DNA from 4 places in the Halomonas sp. LC1 genome. Region 3 is predicted to be linked to each of the others. Evidence: predicted binding sites of a transcription regulator. Region 3 holds the regulator's gene; each other region holds the start of a gene.
What was found. Region 3 encodes sigma-54, which starts transcription at its own class of promoters, with help from an activator protein. Its sites were predicted from a motif close to TGGCACNNNNNTTGCTNT; they were not measured.

Region 1: a site for sigma-54 is predicted at 1,226-1,243, ahead of urtA (urea ABC transporter substrate-binding protein). Genes of this name have one in related genera too.
Region 2: a site for sigma-54 is predicted at 3,483-3,500, ahead of QIT27_RS10440 (amino acid ABC transporter substrate-binding protein). Genes of this name have one in related genera too.
Region 4: a site for sigma-54 is predicted at 2,386-2,403, ahead of QIT27_RS10205 (urease accessory protein UreD). Genes of this name have one in related genera too.

Annotation. Positions count from the first base shown of each region.
Region 1 covers NZ_JASSPG010000005.1:283,387-288,673, reverse strand. The annotation lists gene QIT27_RS10285 (tripartite tricarboxylate transporter permease) at 1-1,009, shown strand, start outside; gene urtA (urea ABC transporter substrate-binding protein) at 1,387-2,739, shown strand; gene urtB (urea ABC transporter permease subunit UrtB) at 2,823-4,433, shown strand; gene urtC (urea ABC transporter permease subunit UrtC) at 4,437-5,287, shown strand, end outside.
Region 2 covers NZ_JASSPG010000005.1:318,545-323,831, reverse strand. The annotation lists gene QIT27_RS10450 (amino acid ABC transporter permease) at 3-1,103, opposite strand; gene QIT27_RS10445 (amino acid ABC transporter permease) at 1,124-2,314, opposite strand; gene QIT27_RS10440 (amino acid ABC transporter substrate-binding protein) at 2,399-3,424, opposite strand; gene QIT27_RS10435 (amino acid ABC transporter substrate-binding protein) at 3,639-4,664, opposite strand; gene speE (polyamine aminopropyltransferase) at 4,753-5,287, opposite strand, start outside.
Region 3 covers NZ_JASSPG010000004.1:85,683-90,969, forward strand. The annotation lists gene lptC (LPS export ABC transporter periplasmic protein LptC) at 1-336, shown strand, start outside; gene lptA (lipopolysaccharide transport periplasmic protein LptA) at 333-827, shown strand; gene lptB (LPS export ABC transporter ATP-binding protein) at 839-1,597, shown strand; gene QIT27_RS07945 (RNA polymerase factor sigma-54) at 1,703-3,118, shown strand; gene hpf (ribosome hibernation-promoting factor, HPF/YfiA family) at 3,216-3,524, shown strand; gene ptsN (PTS IIA-like nitrogen regulatory protein PtsN) at 3,529-3,996, shown strand; gene rapZ (RNase adapter RapZ) at 4,054-4,974, shown strand; gene QIT27_RS07965 (HPr family phosphocarrier protein) at 5,016-5,285, shown strand.
Region 4 covers NZ_JASSPG010000005.1:266,464-271,750, forward strand. The annotation lists gene ureC (urease subunit alpha) at 1-630, opposite strand, end outside; gene QIT27_RS10195 (urease subunit beta) at 792-1,100, opposite strand; gene ureA (urease subunit gamma) at 1,124-1,426, opposite strand; gene QIT27_RS10205 (urease accessory protein UreD) at 1,460-2,344, opposite strand; gene QIT27_RS10210 (DUF2946 family protein) at 2,662-3,072, shown strand; gene QIT27_RS10215 (PepSY-associated TM helix domain-containing protein) at 3,201-4,565, shown strand; gene QIT27_RS10220 (copper chaperone PCu(A)C) at 4,583-5,128, opposite strand; gene QIT27_RS10225 (diguanylate cyclase) at 5,177-5,287, opposite strand, start outside.

The DNA.
Region 1 (5,287 bases), on a different contig from region 3:
GTCGCTGGTGAAAGGTCTAATTGCGGCGGTTATTGGCGTGATGATCTCGATTGTGGGGATCGACACGCAAACCGGCACCGAGCGCTTTACCTTCAACTCGATTCAACTGCTCGACGGCATCGACTTCCTGGTCGTGGCGCTGGGTATCTTCGCCTTGGCGGAAGTGTTCTACATGCTGCTGCGTGGTGGCGGTGGTAAAGAGGTGCCGCGCAACGTGATTGGCTCGCTGAAGCTGAGCCGCGGTGAAGTGAAGAAAATTGCGGGCCCCATTAGCCGCAGTTCCGTACTGGGCTTCTTTACCGGCGTACTGCCGGGGGCGGGCGCCACCATTGGCTCCTTTCTGGGCTACAGCATGGAGAAGCGCCTGGCGAAAGATGGCGACACCTTTGGTCAGGGCAACATCAAGGGCGTAGCCGCTCCGGAAGCGGCCAACAACGCCGCCTGTACCGGCTCTTTCGTGCCGCTGTTAACTCTGGGTGTGCCGGGCTCTGGTACCACGGCGGTCCTGTTGGGCGCGCTGCTGGTGATGGGTGTGACGCCTGGCCCGATGATGTTGGAGCAGCGTCCGGATGTGTTTTGGGGCGTGATTGCCAGTATGTACATCGGCAACATCTTCCTGCTGGTACTGAACCTGCCGCTGATCCCGCTGATCGCTAAAATCCTCGACCTGCCGCGCCCGCTGCTGCTGTCGATGATTCTGATCTTCTGCATGATCGGCGTTTACGGCATGAGCTTCAGCGTCTTTGACCTGCTGCTACTGCTGGGCTTTGGCCTGCTGGGCTTGGGCATGCGCCTGTTTGGCTTCCCCACTGCGCCGCTGATCCTTGCGCTGATTCTCGGTAACATCATGGAAGAGTCCATGCGCCGGGCGCTGCAGATCTCCGGTGGCGACTGGACTACCTTTATCGACAAGCCGATTTCGCTGTCGCTCCTGGTCATCGCCGTGCTGTCGCTTGGCCTGCCGCTGCTCAAAAAACGTCGCACGAAAGCCGCTGCTGCTGTGAACTAACACTATTGGCGGACCCCGAAAGCGCCCTCGCGTCTGCGAGGGCGCTTTTTTTTATGGTGCACCTTCGCCCGTGGTGCAAAGCGTCGTGGTGGTGCATAACAATCGTGCATGGGCGCCGCCGCGTTGCGTCATCTTGGTGCTAAGTGGTCTGAGCGGTATTTTTTGTACACAGCTAAGTGTTTGATTGTATTTTTAATCGTGGCCTTTGTTCCACATTGGCGCACCCCTTGCAGTGTGTATGGCGACGTGTGAATACGAGTTGTAACTCGCGACCCACGAGTGGACGCACCAAGTGCCCCGTCGCCTCAATAACGACAACGCTTGGTCGCGGTACCCCAAACACGAGCCCCAACCATAAGGGGCGCAAGGAGGTTCAAGTGACCACACTGCAGCGCAAGACACACCCACGTACCCTTAGCCGTTTCGCCACTGCCCTGATCACCGCCGCTGTGATGGGCGCCAGCGCGCAAGCGGTGGCCCAAGACGACGACCCCATCAAAGTTGGTATTCTGCACTCGCTCTCCGGCACCATGGCTATCAGTGAATCGACCCTGAAAGACACCGTGGAAATGCTTATTGAGCAGCAGAACGAAGCCGGTGGCCTGCTGGGCCGTCAGCTAGAAGCCGTGGTGGTCGACCCCGCGTCTAACTGGCCGCTGTTTGCCGAGCGCGCCCGCGAGCTGCTGGCCCAGGAAGAAGTGGATGTGATCTTCGGCAACTGGACCTCCGTTTCCCGTAAAGCGGTGCTGCCGGTGGTAGAAGAGCTCAACGGCCTGCTGTTCTACCCGGTGCAGTACGAAGGCGAAGAGTCGTCTGAAAACGTCTTCTACACCGGTGCCGCGCCCAACCAGCAGGCCATTCCTGCCGTTGAGTATTTGATCAACGAAGTGGGTATCGAGCGCTTCGCGCTGATCGGCACCGACTACGTCTACCCGCGCACCACCAACCGCATCTTGGAAGCGTTCCTGAAAGATGAGCACGGTGTGGCCGAAGAAGACATCATGGTCAACTACACGCCGTTTGGTCACTCGGACTGGCAGAACATCGTCTCCGAAATTCGCCGCTTTGGTGAAGAGGGCAAGCCCACCGCCGTGATCTCCACCATTAACGGCGACGCCAACGTGCCGTTCTACCGCGAGCTGGCTAACCAAGGCATTGATGCCGCCGACATTCCGGTCATCGCCTTCTCGGTGGGTGAGCAGGAGCTTTCCGGTATCGACACCGGGCCGCTGGTGGGCCACTTGGCCGCCTGGAACTACTTCATGAGCGTTGATACCGACGCCAACTACGACTTTATCGACGCCTGGATTGAGCACACCGGTGACGAGATGTCGGTGACCAACGACCCCATGGAAGCTCACTACATTGGCTTCAACATGTGGGCCGAAGCCGTGCGTAAAGCGGGCACCACCGATGTGGATACGGTGAAAGACGCGATTATCGGCGTGACCGTACCGAACCTCTCCGGCGGTTACGCGGCGATGATGCCTAACCATCACATCACCAAGCCGGTGCTGATTGGTGAAGTTCAGGATAACGGCCAGTTCGATATCGTCTGGCAAACGCCCTCTACCGTGGCCGGTGATGCGTGGTCGGATTACCTGCCGGGCTCCCGTGACCTGATCTCTGATTGGCGCAAGCCCATGGAGTGCGGCAACTTTAACGTTGTGAACGGTTCCTGTGGTGGCAGCACCGCAGCAGAAGAAGCCGAAGCAGCGCTCGCCGAGTAACTTTCGTCCCCTACTGCGCCAGCGCAATGGCGCAGTAGGGGAGCACGCTACCTCTCCCATTTGATCACCAAAGGAAGAACCCCATGAGGCGTTTCCTTTCCTTGGGGCTGCTGTGCCTGATGCTACTCGGCACCGCCGTGTCGGCGCAGGCACAAAGCAGCTCCTCGACTCCCGATGACCAAGCAGCACTCGCGCTGTTGACCGCGCTGGATGTGGACTCCTACCGCGATAAAGGCGAAGCCATTGCCGCTATTCTACAAAGCGATGACGAGCGCGCCCGCGACTGGCTGCAGGCACTGCTGGATGGCCGCCTACAACGCACCGACGATGGCCGCTTTGTGCTGGTGCTCGAGAACCGTGGCCGCGACTGGCCGGTGGCGGATGCGCTGACCAACGAGCCGCTGGGCGAAATGTCCCGCCGCGACCTTGACCGTATCGGCATCAACAACGCGCTGCGTAACCAGCTGCGCAGCGCCATTGCCGTGGTGGACCTCTACTCGCCTAACGTCGAGCGCCGCCGCACTTCCGCCGACCGCTTGCTGGGCGAAGTGGACGGCGAGCTGGCCGAAACGCTGGCGCCAGTGATTGCCGACGCGGAAGATGAGTATGTTCGCACGCGCTTGGCCCAGGCGGTGGCGATTTATCGCGCCGAGCAGGGCGAGATGGCGGGCGTCGAGGCGCTCACCGGCAGCCTTCACCCGCGTGCTCGCGTGGCGTTAGGCCGTGCCGCGAATAGCGACGACCCGATTGTTGCCGATGCAGCAGCAACCGCGCTGACCGGCATCGAGCAGCAGCTCAAGATTAACCGCGGCTTGGAAACGCTCTATTTCGGCTTGAGCTTGGGCTCGGTGTTAGTACTGGCGGCGATTGGCTTGGCGATTACCTTTGGCGTAATGGGCGTGATCAACATGGCCCATGGCGAGCTGATGATGCTGGGCGCTTACACCACCTGGATGATGCAGCAACTGCTGCCGGGCCAGCCGGGGCTAGCGCTGATTCTATCGATTCCGGCGGGCTTTATGGTGGCCGCGCTGGTGGGCATTGCCATTGAGCGGGGCGTGATCCAGTTCCTCAAAGGCCGCCCGCTGGAAACCCTGCTGGCGACCTTCGGTATCAGCCTGATTCTGCAGCAGCTGGTGCGTACGGTGATTTCGCCGCTCAACCGCACCGTGGTGACGCCGGAGTGGATGAGCGGCTCGCTGGTCATCAACGACGCGCTTTCGCTCACGCTCAACCGGATGTTCGTGCTGGGCTTTGCGCTGGTAGTGTTCGCTGCGCTGATGCTGATTATGCGTCGCACCCGCTTAGGGCTTGAAGTGCGTGCCGTGACCCAAAACCGCGCCATGGCGCGCTCTATGGGTATTCGCGCCACCCGCGTTGATATCATGACCTTTGCGCTGGGCTCCGGCGTGGCGGGCTTGGCGGGCGTGGCGCTCTCCCAGCTCACCAACGTAGGCCCCAACCTCGGACAAAACTACATCATCGACTCGTTCATGGTGGTGGTGTTCGGCGGCGTGGGTAACCTGTGGGGCACGCTGGTGGCAGGGCTATCGCTGGGGGTGATCAACCAGGTGTTGGAACCCTGGGCGGGCGCGGTGCTGGCCAAGATTATCGTGCTGGTCTTCATCATTCTGTTTATTCAAAAACGCCCGCGTGGACTCTTCCCGCAGAAGGGCCGGGCTGCGGAGGGCTAACCCATGATGACGCAAGCAACTTCCAGCCAGTTTTGGCTGACCCGCCCATTCGGTGAGCGGGCCACGCAGACCTTCCTCGGCGTGCTGTTTGCCGCGCTGCTGCTGGTCACCGTGCTGCATCTGGCGGTGCCCCAGGGGCATCCGCTGCATGTGAACGCTTACACCGTCAACCTGTTCGGTAAGTACCTGAGCTACGCACTGCTCGCCGTGGCGGTGGATTTAGTATGGGGTTACCTGGGGATTTTAAGTCTGGGCCACGGGGCGTTTTTCGCCATTGGCGGCTACGCCATGGGCATGTACCTGATGCGCCAAATCGGTGACCGTGGCACCTACGGCCACCCGGTACTGCCGGACTTTATGGTGTTCCTGAACTGGGACAGCCTGCCCTGGTACTGGCACGGTTTCGATATGGCCTGGTTTGCCTTTGCCATGGTGCTACTGGCACCGGGGCTGCTGGCGCTGGTGTTCGGCTTTTTGGCCTTCCGCTCACGGGTAACGGGGGTGTATCTCTCGATCATCACCCAGGCGCTCACGTTTGCCTTGATGCTGGCCTTCTTCCGTAACGAGATGGGCTTTGGCGGCAATAACGGCCTGACCGACTTCCGCGAGCTGCTGGGCTTTAACCTGCGTAGCGATGCCACGCGCTTGGGGCTGTTTATCGCCACCGGCGTGGCGCTGGCGCTGGGTTATATCCTCTGCCGGGCAATCGTCACCAGCAAACTGGGCCGGGTATGTGTGGCCACTCGCGATGCTGAAGCGCGTACGCGCTTTATTGGCTACCGCGTCGAGCGCTTCCAGCTGTTTGTGTTTGTGGTCTCGGCCATGCTGGCGGGCCTTGCCGGGGCGCTCTATGT
Region 2 (5,287 bases), on a different contig from region 3:
CGTTAGCGCTTGTGGCCGGTATGCAGCTTGCGTTCTAGGTACTGGCTGTAGCGCGACATGCTGAAACAGAAAATCCAGAACATGAAGGCAGCGAACACGTAACCTTCCAACGAGAAGCCGAGCCAGCGTGAGTCGGCCAGGGCCGCTTGCACGATCCCCAAAAGGTCGAAAAGCCCGATGATCATGACCAGAGTGGTGTCTTTGAACAGCGAAATGAAGGTGTTCACGATACCTGGGATCATCATCTTCAGCGCCTGGGGAAGAATGATCAGCCCCATGCGCTTCCAGTAGGTCATGCCGAGGGCAGCCGCCGCCTCCTCTTGGCCCTTGGGAATGGCTTGCAACCCACCGCGGATGACCTCGGCCATGTAGGCGCTTTGGAACAGCGTCAAACCGATCAGCGCCCGCACCAGGCGGTCTACGTTCATCTCGGAAGGCAGGAACAGCGGCAGCATTACCGAGGCCATGAACAGCACGGTGATCAGCGGCACTCCTCGCCAGAACTCGATAAACACCACGCAGAAACTTTTGACGATCGGCATGTTGGAGCGTCGCCCCAAGGCCAGCACAATACCGATCGGCAGCGCGCCCACCATGCCCACCGTGGCCAGCAGCAGTGTCAGCATCAGGCCACCCCAGCGGTGCGTCGGCACCTGGGGAAGGTCGAAGTAGCCGCCGTAGAGCAGTATGAACGACAACACCGGGAAAACGACCAGCGCAAAAATGGCCACCCAGCGTTTGAAAGGCAGTTTGGGAATCGCCAGCCAGCCGATTAGGGTAAAGAACATGGCGAACACGATATTGGCGCGCCAGATCTCTTCGCTGGGGTAGAGGCCATAGATGAACTGGGTCAAACGGGCGTTGATAAAGACCCAGCAGGCCCCTTCCCGTGAGCAGTCGTCGCGGGTGGTGCCGACCCAGTCGGCGTTGATGAACGCCCACTGCACGGTGGGTACCACCAGCAGATAGAGAATGTAGAGGCCAATCAACGTGAAGATCGTATTGATCGGGCCGTTGAACAAGTTGGTGCGCAGCCAAGCAATGGCGCCTACGGAGCTGCTGGGCGCCGGTCGCTGCTCGATCATGGTTTGATTATGAATCATGTGTGGCTCCTCGCCTCAGCCTAGCGTTCAACCAGCGCCACACGGGCGTTGAACCAGTTCATGAACATGGACACCAGCAGGCTGATCGTCAGGTAGACCGCCATGGTCATGGCAATGACCTCGATGGCTTGGCCTGTCTGGTTCAGCGTGGTCCCTGCAAACACCGATACGAGGTCCGGATAGCCAATGGCCGTAGCCAGCGACGAGTTTTTGATCAGGTTCAAATATTGGCTGGTGAGCGGGGGAATGATGACTCGTAGCGCCTGAGGAATGACCACCAGGCGCAGCACTAGGTTACGCGGCAGGCTCAGGGCTTGAGCCGCTTCGGTTTGGCCATGAGAAATGGCCTGAATGCCGGAGCGCACGATCTCGGCAATGAACGACGCCGTATAGATCGATAGCGCAAACCATAGCGCCAGGAACTCGGGAATCACCGTGATGCCGCCGCGGAAGTTAAAGCCGCGCAGCTCGGGCATTTCCCAGGTGATAGGCACGCCAGTGACGAGCATGACCAGCAGCGGCAGGCCAAAGATCAGCGCAAAGGAGATCCAGTACGCGGGAATGCGCTGCCCCGTGGCCTCCTGACGGCGCTTCGCCCAAATCACCAGCGCGATACTGGCTGAGATGGCGACCACGAAGGTGACAGGAATCAGCCCAAAGCCTGATTCGAACAGCGGCTCAGGCAGGTAAAGCCCGCGCACGTTAAGGAACACGGCTTCGCCAAATGCCAGGCTTTCCCTCGCGCTGGGGAGCGCCCGCAGCACGGCAAAGTACCAAAAGAAGATCTGCAGCAGCAGCGGGATATTACGAAACGTTTCGATATACGCCGCCGCCAGTTTGGCGATCAGCCAGTTGGGCGATAAACGGGCGATACCGACAATGAAGCCAATGAGGGTGGCGGCAATCACGCCTAGCCCGCCCACCAGCAGCGTATTCAATAGGCCAACGAAAAAGGTGCGGCCATAGGTGCTTTGGGAGGAGTAGTCGATCAGACTCTGTACGATCCCAAAGCCGGCGGTATTACTCAGGAAGCCAAAGCCTGTGGTGATACCCCGAGAGGAGAGGTTGTCTTGCACGTTGCCGACGATATAGAACAAAAAGGCGATGACAGCGGCAATCAGCAGACATTGGAAGATGAGCGCACGTTTGGCGCGGTCTCGCCAGAACGGTGGCTTTTGGCCAACGGGGCGAGCGTTAGGTCTTACGGACATGGGTGGCGTCTCCGCGATACGGAAGGTCAATCAAATGGCCCGCCAGGACCCAAAGGGGTGGCGGGCCGGGGTCAAGCGAGACGCTTAGCGAATCGGCGGTGCGTACTGGAAGCCGCCTTGGTTCCACAGGGCGTTGACACCGCGTTCGATTTCCAGCGGTGAACCCATACCTACGTTGCGCTCGAAGCTTTCACCGTAGTTACCCACTTGGCTCAGGATGTTGTAAGCCCAGTCGGCTTCGAGACCCATGCCTTCACCGTAGTTACCGTCCTGGCCGAGCAGACGCGCCACGTCCGGGTTCTCGGAGCTGAGCATCTCTTCAGCGTTTTCGCTGGTGACGCCGTACTCTTCACCGTTGATCATGGCGAATAGCGACCACTTCACGATGTTGAACCACAGATCGTCACCCTGACGCACGACCGGACCCAGCGGCTCTTTCGAGATGACATCCGGCAGAATCATGGCGCCAGCCGGGTCGTCGAGCTGAATGCGCAGTGCGGCCAACTGAGAAGTGTCAGACGTCAGAACGTCACAGCGGCCAGCCTGGAAGCCACCGACGGTTTGCTCAGAGGTATCGAAAACGATCGGGTCGAACTCCATGCCGTTGGCACGGAAGTAGTCCGCTAGGTTCAGCTCGGTGGTGGTACCGGATTGGATACAGATCGCTGCGCCATCCAGCTCGGCCGCGCTGGTAATACCGAGGTCGCGAGACACCATGAAGCCCTGGCCGTCGTAGAAGTTAACGCCGGTGAAGTTCAGGCCCAGGGTAGTGTCACGGGTGGTGGTCCAGGTGGTGTTACGAGAAAGAATATCCACTTCGCCAGACTGCAGCGCGGTGAAACGCTCGACGGCGTTCAACGAGATGTAGTTGACGGCATCCGCGTCGCCCAGTACTGCAGCGGCGACGGCGCGACAGACGTCAACGTCCAGGCCCTGCCAGTTGCCGTTATCGTCCGGGGCGGAAAAACCTGGTAAGCCGTCGCTCACGCCACACTGAACGGCACCACGCTCGCGGGTATCTTCCAGCGTATCGGCTTGGGCGGTGGCAACGCCCGCAAGAGTGATCGCGCCTGCAGAGGCCAGAAGTACCAGGTGTTTCTTATTGATCATGTTGTGTTCCCCTTCCTCGATTTTAGTGTCGTTATGCATGGTGATGCATCACTAAAAGCTAGCAAGGAAGGTGCCAAAAAAGATATGTCGGCAAATTCAGCGCTTTTCAACGTAAAATCAGCGAATTTAACGAAGGTCTTGGTGCAAAAAAGTGCGCCAGCGGCTACGCATTGCGCCTTTTTGGTGCGCAGCCGCTGGCGAGTGACCGAGCGCGCTAGCGAATGGGCGGCGCGTACTGAATCCCACCATCCTTCCACAGGGCATTCAGACCACGGGCAATGTTGAAATCAGAGTCCGCGCCCACGTTGCGGTCATAGATGTCCGCGTAGTTACCGACCTGTTTGACGATTTGGTAAGCCCAATCTGATTGTAGGCCCATGGCTTCGCCAAAGTCGCCGTCTTGCCCCAGCAGGCGCATCACATCGGGATTTTCTGAGCTTAACTGTTCATCCACATTGGCTTGGCTGACGCCCAGCTCTTCAGCGTTCAGCATGGCAAACAGCGACCACTTCACGATGTTGAACCACTGGTCATCGCCTTGGCGCACGGCGGGGCCAAGCGGCTCTTTGGAGATGATCTCCGGTAGTACCACGGCCATGTTGGGGTCGGCCAGCTGGATGCGCTGGGCGTAGAGCTGCGAGGCATCCGAGCTCAATACATCGCAGCGGCCGGCTTCGAAGCCCGCAATCGACTGCTCGGGTGAATCGAACACCACCGCATCGTAGGTCATGTTGTTAATGCGGAAGTAGTCGGAAAGATTCAGCTCGCTGGTGGTGCCTGACTGGGTGCAAACAGCCGCTCCATCCAGCTCTTTGGCGCTCTGCACGCCGAGGTCGCTGGCCACCATAAACGCTTGGCCGTCGTAATAGCTGACGCCAGTGAAGTTCATCCCTAGCGTGGTATCGCGGCTAGAGGTCCAAGTGGTGGTGCGGGAGAGCACGTCCACCTCACCCGACTGCAGCGCGGCAAAGCGTTCCACTGAATCTAACGGCACAAAATTGACCTTGCTGGCATCGCCCAGCGCAGCGGCTGCCACTGCACGGCACACATCGGTATCCAGGCCGCGGTACTGGTCGTTGTCGTCTAACGATGAGAAGCCGGGCTGGGCCGCGTTAACGCCACAGCGCACGCTGTCGCGCTCTTGAATGGCCTCAAGGGTATCGGCCATGGCCGTGGCAGGTACCCAGAGGGCCGGGGCTAATAGAGTGATTCCCAATCCTAACCAACGCGTGGTGTTCATTTGTTATTCCTTAACGTCGAGCGCAGCAACACTTGCGCATAAAAAAGGCCGGGCAGAGCCCGGCCTGATGCATAACGTCACCGCAAACTTATGCGAACGCTTTACGCATAAAGGGCGGCAGCGCCAGGGCACCGCGGTGGGCATCTACTGTGTAGTACTGTAGCGGCATTTCGTGGCTGGCGGCAGCCTCTTCACGGAAGCTTTCAACGTTGGTGCCTTTGCCTGCCAGTGTCACGCTCCACCAACCCGAGGGGTACACCGGCTGGGGGAAGGGCAGGGTGGCGACGCTATCAAAGCCAGCTTCGCGCATGTCGTTACGCAGCTCGCGGATAATCGAGCCGCTGTGATACAGCGGTGACTCACTCTGCTGAACCATGACGCCGCCGCTTTTCAGAATGCGGTGGCAGCGCTTCAAAAAGTCGGTTTTGAACAGGCCTTCGGCAGGGCCTACCGGGTCGGTGGAGTCGATGATCAGCACATCGATGCTTTCGTCGGCGGCGTCATCGACCCATTTCACGCCGTCAGCAAACAGCAGCTCGGCGCGGGGGTCGCCGTTGGCTTCCACCAGCGACGGGAAAAAGCGCTCGGAGGCTTTGGTCACTTCTTCATCGATGTCGATCTGA
Region 3 (5,287 bases):
TCGCCGCGCGCGACGCTGTTCGACAGCGAACAGCGGGAGTGGCTGGCCACGGCAGACACCGGCACCTTGAATACCGATTCCCAGGCCCTGACGCTAAGAGGGTCTGCCCGGCTACTGGCTCCCGAAGAGGGCTGGCAGCTCGACACGCAGCAATTAAACTACGATGGCGTGACGCGCCATGCCTGGAGCGATACGCCCGTGCTGTTGCAGCAGCCGCCGCAGCGCATGGAAGCCTCCCGCATGGACGTTTGGCTCGATGACAGCCAAGTCCGCCTGACCAATAACGTGCGCGGCGTCCACCCGCCTGCCACTCGTAACCCTGAGGAGTCGCGATGAACGCCTCTCTCCGCACTGCACTCTTTGCGTTAACCCTACCCCTCGCCACGGCGGCCATGGCACAAAGCCAAGCCCCCATCGAGGTCGAAGCCGACCGCCTGGACCTCGACCAGCGCGCTGGCACCGCTGTTTACTCAGGCAACGTGGACATTCGCCAGGGCGAGATGCAACTGCGCGGCGAACGCGTCGAAATTCAGCGCAACGACTCAGGCGAGCTGTCACGCGCCATTGCCACGGGTGAGCGCGCCTACCTGCGCAATCAGCTCGAAGATCAAGAAACCCCCATGGAGGGCTGGGCGCGTCGTATCGTTTACCATGTCGCCGAACGCCGTGTAGAGCTGATCGACCAAGCCGAACTGACACAGCAAGGCGACCGTTTCCAAGGGGGGCGTTTGGAGTACTTCATCGACCAGGAAGTGGTGCAAGCACGCTCCGACGTGAGCGGTAGCGACAACCAGCGCATTCGCATGACTCTTCAGCCCGAACAATAGGGAGCGGCCACGTGGCAGCATCAACCTCTGCAGATTCCGCACCTGTCAAAACGCTCTACGCCCATCACCTAGCGAAGAGCTACAAACGCCGTCGGGTCGTGAAAGATATCAACCTGGAAATCGCTCAGGGTAGCGTCGTCGGCCTGCTGGGGCCCAACGGGGCGGGTAAAACCACGTCGTTTTACATGATCGTTGGACTGGTCAAATCCGATGCCGGTAGCGTCGGTATCGACGACGTCGACCTGACCCATGCGCCCATGCACGAGCGCGCCATGGCCGGGATTGGCTACCTTCCCCAGGAAGCCTCCATTTTCCGCAAGCTCTCGGTGGCCGATAACATCATGGCGATTCTCGAGACGCGCAAAGCGCTGGACCGCAGCGCTCGGGAAGCACGCCTCGAGTCACTGCTCGAAGATTTCCATATTACCCACATTCGCGACAACCTGGGCATGAGCCTCTCAGGGGGCGAGCGCCGCCGAGTGGAGATCGCTCGCTCACTCGCTACCGAGCCCGCATTCATTCTGCTCGACGAGCCGTTTGCCGGGGTCGACCCTATTTCAGTGGGTGAAATCAAAACCATCATTCGCGCACTGAAAAAACGCCACATCGGCGTCTTGATCACTGACCATAACGTGCGCGAAACCCTGGATATTTGTGACATTGCCTACATCGTTGGCGACGGCCATATCATCGCCAGTGGAAACGCCCAGGAGATCCTCAATAACCAGAAGGTTCGTGATGTCTATCTAGGCGCAGACTTCCGCCTCTAAACTCTGGCCTGACCAAACTTTTCTTTTAGTGGCATGCTTATTGCACTTGCACAGAGTCATAACTCGCTCTAGGGTGGAGCTTTCTGATTAACGAGTGGTTCTCAGATGGTCATGAAAGCTTCTCTCCAATTGCGTATCGGCACACAGCTGACCATGACACCTCAGCTGCAGCAGGCCATTGCCCTGCTACAGCTCTCCACGCTGGACCTCCGTCAAGAAATTCAGCTAGCGCTGGACGCTAACCCCATGCTCGAACAAGAGGATGAGTTTGGCGAACAGGCTGTTAGCGAGCCTCAAGAGACCGAGTGGTCGGACAGCATTCCCAACGAACTCTCCGTAGACAGCGACTGGTCGGACACCTACCAAGACATGGGCAGCTTGGGCGGTAGCAGCGAAGGACCCGACTTCGAGCGCCAAGCAGCAGGCCAAAGCCTTCATGGCCATCTGTTATGGCAATTGGCCATGACTGACTTCTCTCCCCGCGACTATGCCATTGCCGAAAGCCTGATCGATGCACTGGATGCCAACGGCTATCTCACTCAACCGCTCAACGACATCCGCGAAGGCCTCAAGGCGCAAGGCCACGACAGCCTGAGCCAGCGTGAAGTAGAAAACACCCTGTTGCGCTTACAACAGTTCGAGCCCACCGGCGTGTTTGCCCGCGACCTGCGCGAGTGCCTGATGCTTCAGCTGGCCGCGCTGCCTGAAGACACCCCGCTATTGATGCCCGCAAAACGCTTGGTGCGTCAGTTTCTCGAAGCGTTGGGCAAAGACGATTTACGGCTACTCAAGCGCCGCCTGAGCCTGGATGACGAGCAGTTGGACGACGTCATCCGTTTAATTCGCAGCCTTGACCCACGCCCAGGCAGCGCCTACGGCGTGACCGACGACAGCTATATTACGCCCGATTTGGTCGTGCGCCATGACAACGAGGGCTGGCACTTAGAGCTCAACCCGGAGGCGCTGCCGCGCCTGCGTATCCAGCCCGATTACGCCAGTTTGATCAAACGTGCCGACAAGAGCCAAGACAACCAGTTCTTGAAAGAGCACCTCCAAGAAGCTCGCTGGCTGATCAAAAGCCTTTCCAGCCGTAATGACACGCTTCTGCGAGTAGGTCGTGAAATCATCGCCCGCCAGATCGGCTTTCTAGAGCACGGCGAAGAGGCCATGAAACCGCTGATCCTGGCCGACATCGCCGAGGCCGTGGAGATGCACGAGTCCACGATCTCCCGTGTGACGACGCAGAAATTCATACATACGCCACGAGGCGTGTTCGAGTTGAAGTACTTCTTCTCGAGCCAAGTCAGCAGCCACGATGGCGGCGATAGCCACTCCAGCACCGCCATTCGTGCACGGATCAAAAAACTGATACAAGAGGAGCCGTCGGGTAAACCGCTCTCCGATAGTCGCCTGGTGACCCTCCTTGAGGAGGGAGGCATCAGCGTTGCCCGGCGTACGGTAGCGAAATATCGCGAGTCAATGGGTATTCCCTCGTCCAGTGAGCGCCGCCGTTTACGTTAGTTAAACGGTAGGGCATGACAAACTCGACGCAGGGGCTTTGCAATAGCGCAAAAAGGGTTACAATCGAAGTACAGCCCGATGGATAAGGAGCACGTCAATGCAAGTAAACATCACTGGTCATCACGTTGAACTGACTGACGCCTTGCGTGACTACGTTAACGAAAAGCTGGAACGCGTCGAACGCCACTACGACAACATCACCACGGTGCAAGTGACCTTATCTGTCGAGAAGGAACGCCAGCAGGCAGCCTGTACGCTGCATGCCGCCGGTGCCGACCTTCATGCCGAAGCCCTCGATAACGATATGTATGCCGCTATCGATGCGCTCGCAGACAAAATCGATCGTCAACTCGTTAAACACAAGGAAAAAGCACAAGCTCGCGCCCAGGGCGCAGGCGTGCGTTAACTCAATGACGTTGGAAACCATCCTCCCCCCGGAGCGCGTGCTCTACGACGTGCCCGGGGGCAGCAAAAAACGGGTGCTGGAGTTTTTCAGCACCTTCATCGCCCAAAACACACCCAGCCTCGATAGCCAAGAAGTGTTTAGCCGCCTGATTGGACGCGAGCGTCTCGGCAGCACGGGAATTGGCAACGGCGTTGCCATCCCCCACGCACGCAGCCCGCACTGTAGCTCGCCCATCGCTGGCTTTTTGAAACTTGCCGAGCCGGTCGATTTCGATGCCATCGATGGCGATCCCGTCGATCTAGTGTTCGTGTTGCTCGTACCCGAAGAGGCGGACGACACGCATCTCGCTCTGCTTGGGCAAGTCGCGACGATCATGAACGATGCGAATACCCGTCAACAGCTACGCAAAGCCAGCAGTCAAAAAGAGCTATTGACCCTGATGACGGCCAAGATACGCGAACAGGCCGCGTAAGATACTCACACGTCCATCACTGTTTATTTCCTACGCTCATACGCCAAGAGAGACGCTATGCAACTGGTGATCATTAGCGGCCGTTCGGGGTCCGGTAAATCTATCGCCTTACAAGCGCTGGAGGATCTTGGCTATTATGCGATCGATAACTTACCTGCCATGCTGCTGGGCTCGCTGATCGATGAGCTGCGCGCTCAAGGAGAACGCACTCGTATTGCCGTTAGCATCGATGCGCGCAACCTCCCCATCGCGCTGGAGCGTCTGCCAGCGCTGTTGGAAGAGCTACGCCAGCGAGACATTCGTTTTCAGGTGATCTATCTAACCACGGACGCACGCATTCTGCTGGAGCGCTACTCCGCCACTCGTCGTCGCCACCCCCTCACTCGCGACAGCGAAATGACGCTGGAAGAGGCGATCAACAAAGAGGAGGAGACGCTACATGAAATACGCGATCTCGCCGATTTATTGATCGATACGTCTCGGCTCTCCGTCCACGATTTGCGCCGCCGCATTACCGATCAAGTGGCCCACCAGCGCCAGCATCAGCTCACGCTCACCTTTGAGTCCTTCGGCTATAAACGCGGCGTTCCGCTGGATGCGGATTTGGTCTTCGACGTACGCTGTCTGCCCAACCCATACTGGGACCCTACCCTTCGGCAATATACTGGCCGCGATGCCAATATCGTCGCTTTCTTGAGCGGTTACCCGGTAGTGGAAGCCATGGCCAGCGATATTCAGGCTTGGCTGGAGAAGTGGTTACCGGCCTACCAAAACAGCCAACGTAGCTACATGACCGTAGCTATCGGCTGCACGGGCGGCCAGCACCGCTCCGTCTACATGGTGGAGCAGCTCGCCCAGCGGCTCGTTAAGCAGACCGGAGAAGTGCAGTTGAGACATCGCGAACTGGGGCTGCAGTACACGCTGAGCGAAGAGCCCGTGGCGCCAAGCCCCACCACCGCGACCACCCGTACGCCCTAAGCCTTTTTATTCAAAGACCCACTCGGCAAAAAGGAACCAGAGTGCCCGAAAGAACGTTAACCCTTACCAACCAGCGCGGCCTCCATGCCCGCGCGGCCACCAAATTGGTTCAGTGTGGCCAGCAGTTTTCTGCCAGCATCCACGTATACAAGCAGCAGCAAAAAGCCGATGCCGCTAATATCATGTCGCTGCTGATGCTCGCGGCGCCCTGCGGCACCGAGCTCACTGTAGCTGCGGAAGGGGAAGACGCCGAACAAGCGCTCGATGCCATCGAAGCGCTGTTCGACGCGCGGTTTGACGAAGACCAGTAACC
Region 4 (5,287 bases), on a different contig from region 3:
CGCTTCGAGCCCTTCCGGCAGGCTGGCGTTGCCTTTGCCGAGCAGGCCGATGTTCATTGGCAAGTCGTCCACCGCTTGAAGCATTTTGCCAATGTGCCACTCGCCGGGGGTGCAGGTGGTGGCGTTGGAGCCAGTGGCGGGGCCGGTGCCGCCGCCGAGCATGGTGGTGACACCGCTCATCAGCGCTTCTTCCACCTGCTGGGGGCAGATGAAGTGGATGTGGGCGTCGATGCCACCTGCGGTGAGGATTTTGCCTTCACCGGCAATCACTTCGGTGCCGGGGCCAATCACGATTTCCACATCGGGCTGGGTATCGGGGTTGCCTGCTTTACCAATGGCGGCGATGCGGCCGTTTTGCAGCCCCACATCGGCTTTGACGATGCCCCACCAGTCTAAAATCAGCGCGTTGGTGATCACGGTGTCCATCACCGTGGCATCCTGGCGCTGACTTTGGCCCATGCCATCGCGGATGACTTTGCCGCCGCCGAACTTTACTTCTTCACCGTAGTGGGTGGCGTCTTTTTCGACTTGAATCCACAGCTCGGTGTCGCCCAGGCGCACGCGGTCGCCTACGGTGGGGCCGTACATATCGGCGTAGGCTTGCCGACTGATCTTGTTTACCGGTTTCATATTTGCCTCTGCCTCAAGCGTTGAGTCCAGTGCTGGGCGGCCATCGTCTGTGTGACACGCTGTGAATACATCCTTGTACGCTTGACTGCGCCATCCATGGCGCAGACAGTCACCCAGCCGATGCCCGCCCTACCGTCGGTTGTTCTTTATTAATCCGTTGGCTAATCGAGCGGCCCCATCACATCGCCACGGAAGCCGTAGATTTCCCGCTTGCCGACAAACGGAATCAGCGTGACTTCGCGGGTTTGGCCGGGCTCGAAGCGGATGGCGGTGCCGGCAGCGACGTCCAGGCGGTAACCCCAGGTTTTATCGCGGTCAAACACCAGCGCGGGGTTGGCTTCGGCAAAGTGGTAGTGGGAGCCAAGCTGAATGGGGCGGTCGCCGGTGTTGGCCACCTCCACGGTGATACGCTCGCGACCCGCGCACAGCTCGATATCACCCTCTTGTAACTGATACTGTCCTGGAATCATGGCGCTCTCCTAACGGTGGATGATTAGTTGATCGGCGTGTGAACGGTGACCAGCTTGGTGCCGTCGGGGAAGGTGGCTTCCACCTGCACTTCATCGACCATCTCCGCCACGCCTTCCATCACGTCGTCTCGGGTGAGGATTTCGCGGCCGTAGCTCATTAAATCCGCCACGCTGCGGCCATCTCGCGCACCTTCCATAATCTCAAAGCTGATCAGCGCTACCGCTTCGGGGTAGTTCAGTTTTAAACCACGCGCTTTGCGGCGCTCGGCAAGCTGGGCGGCGGTAAACAGCATCAGCTTGTCTTTGTCTCGTGGGGTCAGTTCCATGGAGTGTCTCCAGCGTTATCAGCGTGTTGCCAATTAAGTTAGCCAAATGCGCGGCGTATGCGCTTCGCGCTCGATCCAGCGCGGCCGAAGCAGGTGCCAGGCCTGTTCACACAGCGCCCAGGCTTCGTTACGGGATGTGCCTAGATAGCGCATCAGCAGTACGCCGTGGCGCACGGTTACCGCCCAGCGGGGGTTATCCGGCAGCGCTTCGCGCAGTGCTTCAATAGCCGCAGCGGCATCGTCAATACCCACCGCCCAGAGCGTGGCCTGCACCGTGGCGCCGCCCTGCCCCCAGCGGCCCGCAAAGCGTGGGTGCGCGGGGTCCAGCGGCTGGCGTTCAAGCCACAGCGGCTTGCCATCTAGGGTTAAGCGAAAGTGCTGTTCGATGCGCCCCGTGACATAGGGCAGATCGCTGGCCGGGCGTCCGAGCGCCATCACTTCCCAGCCTAGGCAGCGGGCATTACCCTGCAGCACAATATGGGTGCGCTGAGTACCCTTTGAGCCGTTAAACGCGATGGTTTCCTGGGGCAGCCACTCTAAGGCGCCGCCCTCTTCTACCGTCAGCTCGGTGTGCTGTGTCCAGGCCACGCCTTGGCTGTCGGCTTTGTAGAGCTTATTGGCAGCGGGTGTGGTGAGCAGCGCATGGGCTCCGCGCTCGATATGAGCACGGATGGTCAGCGCATCGCCGCTCACGAGCCCGCCGGGCGGGTGCAATACGTAAACGTGGCACGCTTCCTGGCTGCCTTCTGGGTAGAAGGGGCGCTGTACCCGTAACGGACCTTGGTGGCGCGCTTGCACTAACCGGGTCACGCCATCGCGGTTGGCAAAACGCAGGGCCAGCGAGGCGGCCCAGCGGCGCTCGGCGTCAAAGCGGTGGCCGGAACCAGCAGCGGGTGGGGCAAGTTCGCTCAACATCATGGGGCGCTGTCGCTTCCTTGTGGATAAATCATTACCTTACAAATGCAAGGAGTGCGCCAAAATGGTGAAAGTGCGATTCAGGCAGCGCCAAAACGCTTTTATAGCCTGAAGCGGCTCCCTTTATGCTGTTCAATCAGGGCAAAAAGCACCATAAACGAGCAAAAATACCTTCAAACGCACCAAATAAGTGCGGATACAGCACCCTCTTTCGCGGCAATACACCACAGCGTTAATCGCAGGCATCGGGTACTTTGCATCGGTATGACGCTGTAAACTGCTTAGCCGTCATTCAGGCAGCTCACAAAGCGTAGTTTGAGATGCGACCTTTCCGCTCAGCCAACTCTTTTTGGTATCGCACAGCGCTCTATTTAGCGTTCGTGGCGATCTACCTGCTCTTTGCTGGGCCGCTGTTCTCTCAATTGCAGTCTCAATGGCAGGCATTAGACCACTCTTCAGAACATGCACACGGACATGATGCCGCGTCGCATGAAACATCGGCGGGTCCGTCAGCTCATCACGATGACCCGCTGCATCACTGGTATCACCCGTGTGACTATTGCGGTATATGGCAAAAAACGCCTACCGCCCCTCTCCATTTACCCGCCATTGGCAGCGTGGCCTTTATCACACGTACGCCGCTGCCAGCGGCCTTTGCCCAGCGCGCTGCTGCGGTACAAGCCTACCCCCACGCCTATCCTCGCGCTCCGCCCTCGTTAAAGGTCATTTAACTCAAAGGGTTTACCTAACTGGCCAGCTAAAAACGGGCTTGGCTGGCAAATAAATATTGCGTCTTGAACGCCGTGTGAGCGCCGCTACGTGAGGGCAACACGGTGCTTTAAGCGCTTGGAGCGTGTGCATGACGACAATGAGTTCCACACAGACAACGCGCAAAGCGTCGCTTGATCTGTATCGCGCCGTTTGGCGCTGGCATTTTTATGCAGGCCTATTAGTCCTGCCTTTTTTAATCACGCTCTCGCTGACCGGGGCGCTCTATTTATTCGATGACGAGCTGGATGCGCTGATTCATTCAGATCTCAAGCGCGTGGAAGTTCAGCAGACCACCCAGCCTGCCGCCTCACTCGTTAGCTCGGCACTGCAGGATTACCCCGGCACGGCGGTGACATACACCTCGCCCGCCACCCCGGGAAGCTCAGCGGAAGTGACCGTTAACTCACTAACCGGCGAACGGCTGGCCGTGTACGTCAATCCCTATACGGCTGAGGTGCTTGGTTCGTTGGATGACCGGGGCACGGTGATGTGGACCGTTCGCTACCTGCATAGCTTCAAGTTCTTCGGGCAAACCCCGCGCAAGCTGATTGAGATTGCCGCGGGCTGGTCGATTTTATTGGTCGCCACCGGCATTTATCTCTGGTGGCCGCGCAACGGTAGGGGCGGCGTGGTGAGCGTGCGCGGCAAACCCAAAAGCCGAGTGTTCTGGCGCGACCTGCACGCGGTGCTGGGTATTTTTATTGGTGGGTTTATCGTGTTTCTGGCCATTACCGGCATGCCGTGGTCGGGCGTTTGGGGCGCACAGGTGAACGAGTGGGCCAACGGCAATAACTTTGGCTACCCGGCTGGCGTTCGGGTGGACGTGCCGATGTCCAACGCCTATTTAAGCGACCAGGGCAGCACCAGCTGGTCGCTGGAGCAGGCGCGAGTGCCTGAATCCATACAGCCTGCCGTGCCTGCCCCGCGCATTGGGTTGAACAACGCCGTGGCTCAGTTAGAAGCGCTGGGCCTGCAGCAGGGCTACAGCGTCAATCTGCCCAACACGGCTGCCGGGGTGTATACCGGTTCGATTTATCCCGATCACTTAACCCAGCAGCGGGTGATTCACCTTGATCAATATAGCGGTGAGCCGCTGCTCGATATGAGCTATGCCGACTATGGCCCGCTAGGCCGCTGGCTGGAGTTTGGGATTAACGTTCACTTGGGGCAGGAGTTTGGGCTTATCAATCAGCTCTTCCTGCTGGCGGTATGCATCGCCATCATCGTGATGTGCGTGGCCGCAGGCGTGATGTGGTGGAAGCGTCGCCCATCAGGTGCCATGGGCGTGCCGCCCTTGCCCACCGATAAACGCGTATTTCGTGGGCTGATCGCCCTTCTCGTGATTGGCGGCGTGCTGTTTCCGCTCGTTGGGGCGTCTTTGATCGTGATGCTGATCATCGACTGGCTGATCGTGCGACCACTTCAGGAACGCCGCCCCGCTCGCCAAGGCTAACAGGGCGGTGGGCCGACTTAGTGCGCCGCGTGCCCATGATCATGGGCACCTTCATGGTGACTCCCTTCATGGTGGCTCCCTTCTGGAGAGGCACCTACTGGCAGCACCTGAAGCTCGATCTCCATCGGCTCGGCGTGCTGGAATTCCAGCGTCACAGGGACGGGCTCACCCTCCACGATGGGTGAGCCCAGTTCCATCAACATCAAGTGTAAACCGCCCGGCGCTAGCGTCACGCTCTCGCCCGCCGGTAGCTCGATGCCACCGGGCAGGGGGGCCATGCGCATCACATCGCCGTCCATCTCCATAATATGAATCTCGACACGCTCGGTGATCGGGCTGGTCGCCCCCAGCAGCATGTCATCGCCATCGCCGTGATTGGTGAGAGTGACAAAGCCTCCGCCCGCTCCGGCTCCCGGCGGCGTTGCACGGGTCCAGGGTTGCGTCACTTCAATAGAGGAGTGGCCTTCCATGGCATCCGAGTGGTCGCTGCCATGATGAGCCGCCATCAGCGGAGTGCTCATGAACAGCATTGCGGTTAACAGCGTAAAACGGCGCATCAACATAGTGTTCTCCGTGGGTCACATCGCCAAAACCGAGCGCTTAACGCGATATTACTCAGTGACAGCGGCAACCACCACCCGATCACGCCCGCTGCGCTTCGCTTGGTACAGCGCTTGGTCGGCGCGCTGCATCGAGCGTTGGTAGTCTGGGTGGCCATCATG